2 regions of the Vibrio gazogenes genome follow, and region 1 is predicted to be linked to the other one. Evidence: riboswitches for the same ligand, from Rfam matches in the RefSeq annotation. Region 1 holds a riboswitch; the other holds the start of a gene.

Region 1 (3,429 bases):
AGATAGTACTCTCTATCTGCCGTATTGTAACCAAGTGCGGTCTGATATTCCCTATCAAGTAAATTAGCAACTCTACCACCGACTTTAACACCATTATCGAACATATAAGAAGTTGCCAAATCAACTAAACCATATCCTCCTAGGACTTTTTGGTTTCTTGTATCTTCGTATCTTTTCCCTTGAAATAAATAACTCAACTTAACTTGCCATGCTCCATATAGATATTCAGTATCCCATTTGACACTATGTCTTGCTCTACGTCTGAGCTGCTTATCTGTTGAACTATTTTTAGCATCCAGAAAATCGTATACGACGGTGTGATACAAACTCCCTGTTTCAAATTTTGAGACAAACTCCATCCCTTGTATATCGACTCTATCCACATTTTCATTTGAGAGACTATCGATCATATCTTTCACGCGGCTTCGATAGGCTGCCAGACGAAGCTCCGCCCCATAATAAGTCCCTTCAAATGCTAATTCACTCGTCTTTGTTTTTTCAGGAACAAGAGATGGATTCCCGGAGTAGCAACCACCGGATCCAAAACATTGGGTCGGCCAATAAAGTTGATTAAAGGTTGGCGCTTTAAAGGATTCCCCATAACTCATCGTAATACGCAGATCATCCGATAAACGATATGCCGAGGCAATTTGGTTAGTCGTTACATAACCGTAAGCACTATTTTTATCCCGTCTAATATTTCCTTCAGCAGAAAAGTCTCCTAAAGATAAATATCCGCCAAGATAGCCAGCAGTATTTCTTCGTTTATCACTGAGGTACTCAATCGAACCATTGTCAACACGATCACGATACCAGTCGAAACCACCAGTAACGACAAGCACTTGATTTAACTTATATCGATTATCCCATGAAAATGAGTCTCGGTTGGTACTAATCGTATTTGGTGTTGCTCCTTGCCCATGGAATTCAGCCGAATCCTGATTCGTTGCTACCGTCAAGTGACTTTGATAACTAGGATCTACTTTATACTCTGTAATCAAGCCGACATTATATAAATCACTATCTGTCTGATCAGCTCCATTCGATGATTGTCCATAATCATAATCTGAGTTTTTACGCTGGTAATACCCATTCAATTTTAGGGTTAATGAGTCTGATAGTTTTCTCCCCACATCAGCCAATATATATTGTGAGAGAACCCCATCATTATCTGAATCATGAATATTTGGACTATTCGTCTTTACATCAAAACCATCATTCTGTTGATGAGTTACAGACATGTTTAACCAACTAACATCATCCGCCACAGAAAAATAAGCATTTGTATCAAAGTATTTATTACTTCCTACCGATGCTGATACGCCTGAACGGTTGCTCGGCGATGCTGTTGTAATCAGATTAACAACACCACTGACTGCATCGGAGCCATAAACGGCAGCTCGAGGGCCTCGAAGTACCTCTATCCTCTCAATACCTTTCAGTGGAATTGCAGATAGATCTGTTGATCCAGAGGTGGCACTACCGATCCTAATACCATTTAAAAGGAACAAGGTATTACTAGATGAACGTCCTTGTAAATAAAGTTCAGCGCTTTGCCCAAGCCCTCCTTGATTTGCAATCTGGACACCAGGTAGATGTTTTAGTACATCTACCAACGATGTTGCTTGAATAGCATTAATATCTTGTTTAGTAATAACTTCTACTGGTTCAATAGTTTCTTTTATTTTTTGCTCAAACCGATTCGCTGTCACCACCATCGTGTCAGCATTTGAACTGTCTGCATAAGAATAGAAAGCACAAGGGAGCTGCGATACCACTGCTATCGCTAAAACTGTTTTTTTCATTTTTATATCCTGAATTCGCGTTAATCTGACTGGGATACCTGTCTTCTCCCAGTTGCTGGCAGGTCTTCGGACTTAAGAATATGATTACCCTGAGATAACCGCCAAAATCTCGACTTCCCACACATCTGGTGCAGTGTCTTTTGAGATCTTGTCTTCTATTTACCGCTGCGCGTCAGTTCTGGATTTTCACCAGATTCCCTTTTCAACACCCCAGCAAATGCATACTCGTTGTCACTGGGGGTACCAACTGGCACGATAGTATTGGCCTACCTAACCCTTGTCCAGATGATATTTACGGTATGTATGAAAAAAATTCTTGCGGATCGGCGAACAGACTGGACATCATGATGGAATCGAATAAAATCTGCGCTCTTTAACTGTTCGCTCTGTAAGGTAATACGATGGCTACTCTTGATGTAAATCCCGAACGCTACCAGAATCAACTAAAAGAGAAAGTCACTCGGCTTACTGAGATGTTCTCTGAATTTCAAATGCCAGAACTGACCGTGTTTGAATCACCGGAACAACACTATCGGATGCGTGCGGAGTTTCGTGTCTGGCATGAAGGGAATGACCTCTACTACATCATGTTCGATCAGGAAACTCGCCAGAAATATCGGGTCGATCAGTTTCCGGCAGCAAGCCAACTGATCAATCAACTGATGCCAGCTTTGCTCGAACAGATTCGTGATAACGATATCCTGCGCCATAAGCTGTTTCAGGTTGATTTTTTATCATCACTCAGCGGCGAAATTCTTGTCTCACTACTCTACCATCGTCAGATTGACGAACAGTGGCAGCAAGCCGCACAAACCTTGAAAGAGACATTACGTCAACAAGGGTTCAACCTGAATTTAATTGGCCGGGCGCGAAAAATAAAGATGGTCTTAGATCGCGATTACGTGGTTGAAAAACTGTCCGTCCATGGTCAAACCTACACCTACCAGCAAGTTGAAAACAGTTTCACTCAGCCCAACGGACGTATTGCGGAAAAAATGTTGGCGTGGGCGGTTGACTGCACCCGTGACAGTCAGGGCGATCTGTTAGAACTCTACTGCGGGAATGGCAATTTCTCTCTCGCTCTGGCGCAAAATTTCAACCGTGTGCTGGCAACAGAACTGGCGAAACCTTCGGTCGACTCTGCGCAATACAATATTGCTGCCAACCATATCGATAATGTACAAATCATCCGGATGTCCGCGGAAGAATTTACTCAAGCTATGGAAGGAAAGCGTGAGTTCCGCCGCCTGAAAGATGCTGGCGTTGATCTCAGTAGCTACCAATGCAACACGATTTTTGTCGATCCACCGCGCTCAGGTATGGATATCGATACTTGTAAGATGGTGCAGAAATATCCTCGAATTCTTTATATTTCTTGTAACCCGGAAACCCTCAAGGAAAATCTGGCCGTTCTGAGTGAAACGCACCGCATTACTCGCTTCGCGCTGTTCGACCAGTTCCCCTACACCCACCATATGGAAGCAGGTGTGATGTTAGAGCGCATTAAATAAGGACTTAAAGGATTTTTTGTTATGGTAAGAATCGCCTATGGTACGGCTTGGGGTACGGGAAGGTTTTAACTCTCTGTATCCCGCTAACTATTAAACATAAGGTTTTAATGGAC
Region 2 (3,429 bases), on a different replicon from region 1:
TTTTTCACCCTGAAAATCAGGAAACAGCTGCAATAGTCTCGGCCAACCGACCAACACCTCAGCACGGTCAATGAGCTGACGCGCAGCCAGCGTGAGCATGTCATCTTTACCGGGGCCGAGACCAACCACATAAATCATTGGTAATCCTCCAAAATTGTGTCAATCGGACGATGACAGCCTAAGATCTGATTGTCATAAGAAAACAGCACTACATCGCAACAAAACGGGTGACTGGCATAACGCAGCATGTCCGCAACCCGTGTACAGATCCGCTGCGCCAGCGCGGTATAAACGGCCTGATAGCCATGCTGTTCAATCAGTACCAGTGCTTCTTCTGTGGTCAGGCAAGCATAAACTTGTTGCAGCAATGCATTCGGTGCCCCCAGCAATGCCAAATGGGTAACCAGCGTTTCCAGACGCGCATCGGCAACATGCGAATGGGTATGAAAAACCCCGGCAGCAATCTTAATCAGCTTGCCGATATGCCCGACTAATAGAACCTGCTCGAACTCAAGACGACAGGCCTCTTGCAACATGTAGCCGACAAAATTACTCATGGTGACGACCATCTCGTGATTCAGATGCAACTGTTGACGCACAAACCGTTCGCCATGGTTGCCCGGGACGAGAATGACCCGGCGGTGACCTTGGGCTTTTTTCTGTTCCAGTTCAATGGCTAACGAGCGTTTCCAGCTCTCTTCAGACATTGGCGTCACAATGCCGGTTGTGCCGATAATCGAAATCCCATTTTCAATGCCCAGCTTGGCATTGTAGGTTTGTTTGGCTCGCTCAATACCTTCCGGTGCGAAAATCTCAACCGTGACGCCTTGGTTCGGCCCGATAACCTCACGCACCGCTTGTTCAATCGTATGGCGCGGGGTTTTATTGATGGCCGCTGCACCGACCGGCAAACCAACGCCCTGACGTGTGACGATGCCGATGCCTTCGCCTCCCGTAATATCAATCGATGTGCCGGAATTGCGTGTCACCCGGGCAAAAATCAACATGCCATGCGTCGCATCGACATCATCCCCGCCATCTTTGCGAATCGCAGCGACAGCCTGAGACTGCGCGACAGTCGCAGCTTCAACACTCAGATGCAGTGGAACACCGGACGGTGTCACAATCGAGACTTGATCAATACATTGTTGACGCAGCAGCATCAGTGCCGCGACTTTCGCAGCCGCAGTCGCACACGAGCCGGTGGTATAGCCTTTGCGATATGCTTTACCGCGATGCCAGACCAGATCCTGAGCCGTCGGTTCAGTCATCGTCCCTCCTGCATGTCATACAGCACCGCGTTAACAATCGCGGCGGCAACATTACTGCCGCCTTTGCGCCCCAGCGCAGTAATAAAAGGGAAATCACTGTCATACAGGGCTTGTTTTGATTCAGCCGCACCGACAAACCCCACCGGAACGCCGATGGTGACAGGCCGCTTTGCTCCGGCACTTTGCAATAATTGAAACAGTGCCGTCGGGGCGTTGCCGAAAACAAACACCGCATCGTCGCTTTCAGCCAACGCCTTTTCTACCGCAACCATCGACCGGGTTTTACCCTGTGCTTTCGCTATCGCAGCGACATCCGGATCGGCAATATAACAGCGCACTTCACAGCCGAATTGACGGAGCAGTGATTTATTCATCCCGGCGAGCACCATGGTGGTGTCGGTATAAAACACACACCCAGCCGCAATCTGAGCTTGCAGCCCGGTCAGAACCGTTGGCGAGAATTTTAAGATCTCCAGCCAGTCAAAATCGGCGGTGGTGTGGATCGCCCGGGTAATGATTTTTTGCTCAAGCGGATGGCGGAAACGATAGGTCGGAAAGTCAGTCTGGATGATTTGATCAATGATCTCGAAACTGGTCGATTCGATTTGCTGAGGTTGCTGAATAAATGACGGCGCTTGCGGCCCTGTTGTCATGTTTTGATTTTGCTTCGCTTTCATATCCCACCAATCACCTGTTTTACAAAAAAGGTTTCACTGAGCAAGATTTAACCAGACCGGTTGAACCAAGCTCTGTTTTACTGGTGAATTGCGGGTATAAAGCAACCGCCCCCAAATCGACGATTTGGAAACTGCACCTTACTCGCTTCCCACCGAAGGAGTTACGGAATTGCTTTGACTCGTCTTCTGACTTCGCGTCAACCTTCCTGATCCCTTCCCGTTTGCACAGTGGTTTAATCAGGTCGTCAGCATTACAGTAGCGGGGGCTGTGGAGGAATTTCACCTCACTTCCGGCCGTCTCCAAGTCACCTCAATATGTTGCGATTCATTCATATCAAACGCTTGCAAAGCATCATGTTAAGAGGTGTTGGATAACGGATTCGCATCAAAGCAATGATGTTTATTCGTATCAACACCCTGACATAACAACGCCAGATTACATTGATAATCATCAATTTATCGTCACATAACCAAAGCAATGCTGATTCCTCAGCAGTCCATCACCTTCCCAAAAAATATTCATTGCTGGCATATAACCCCCTTCTGGATCAACGATCTTTTCTGACGGGCAGTGTTCAATAAGCGAAGTGTTCAATAAGCGAAATGCTCAATAAACGAATCGTTTAATCAGCGTAACGGTCACTCCGACCAATGAATCAACATGAGGTAAGACGATGAAAGGCAAAGTATGGTTGGTAGGTGCCGGTCCGGGCGATCCGACATTGCTGACCGTGAAAGCACTTTACTGTATCCGTCAGGCAGAAGTGATCGTCTATGACCGTCTGGTCAGCGATGAAATTTTGCAAGAAGCACCACCCCACTGCAAAATGATCAATGTCGGTAAGCTGCCTAATTATCACCCGATCCCTCAGGATGATATCAATGACTGTCTGATCCAGTTTGCGTTGCAGGGGCACAATGTGGTGCGGCTGAAAGGTGGTGATCCTTACGTGTTCGGCCGCGGCGGCGAAGAAGCCGAAGCACTGGCCGCATTCGATATTGCATTTGAAGTGATTCCCGGTATCAGTTCAGCGATTGGCGGACTCGCCTATGCAGGAATTCCGGTCACACATCGTGACTGTGCGTCGTCTTTTCATGTAGTCACCGGCCATTTGCAACAGGGGAAAGATCCGCTCGACTGGACACAGTTTTCCAGACTGGACGGAACGCTGGTGATTCTCATGGGCATGAGCCAAATCAAGCATATCTGTCAACAACTGATGGATGGCGGTAAACCGGTCAGTACCCCGGCGGCTGTGGTTCGTTATGCCAGCCGGGACAATCAGCAAGTGGTCACGGGCACTGTTGCCAATATTGCCCAGCGTGTAGAACAAGCCCAGATCAAATCTCCCGCATTGATTGTCATTGGCGGTGTTGCGGCAAAACATACCACGCTTTCGTTTCAGACAACTTGTCGCCATATCAGTGAGTTAGAAGCGTTCATGGCGTCATCGTGGTGAGAACAATCGACCTTCAAACCG

The links. A riboswitch is a leader RNA that binds a small molecule or an ion and turns the genes downstream of it on or off. The one in region 1 is predicted to bind cobalamin.
Region 2: another riboswitch for cobalamin. It lies ahead of MKS89_RS20095 (cobalt-precorrin-8 methylmutase); the one in region 1 lies ahead of MKS89_RS14600 (TonB-dependent receptor domain-containing protein).

Annotation. Positions count from the first base shown of each region.
Region 1 covers NZ_CP092587.1:3,288,339-3,291,767, forward strand. Annotated here, with positions in the region: gene MKS89_RS14600 (TonB-dependent receptor domain-containing protein) at 1-1,805, opposite strand, end outside; cobalamin riboswitch at 1,846-2,068, opposite strand; gene trmA (tRNA (uridine(54)-C5)-methyltransferase TrmA) at 2,207-3,316, shown strand.
Region 2 covers NZ_CP092588.1:992,019-995,447, forward strand. Annotated here, with positions in the region: gene MKS89_RS20085 (cobalt-precorrin-7 (C(5))-methyltransferase) at 1-138, opposite strand, end outside; gene cbiD (cobalt-precorrin-5B (C(1))-methyltransferase CbiD) at 135-1,271, opposite strand; gene MKS89_RS20095 (cobalt-precorrin-8 methylmutase) at 1,268-1,948, opposite strand; cobalamin riboswitch at 2,108-2,302, opposite strand; gene cobA (uroporphyrinogen-III C-methyltransferase) at 2,623-3,408, shown strand; gene MKS89_RS20105 (histidine phosphatase family protein) at 3,422-3,429, opposite strand, start outside.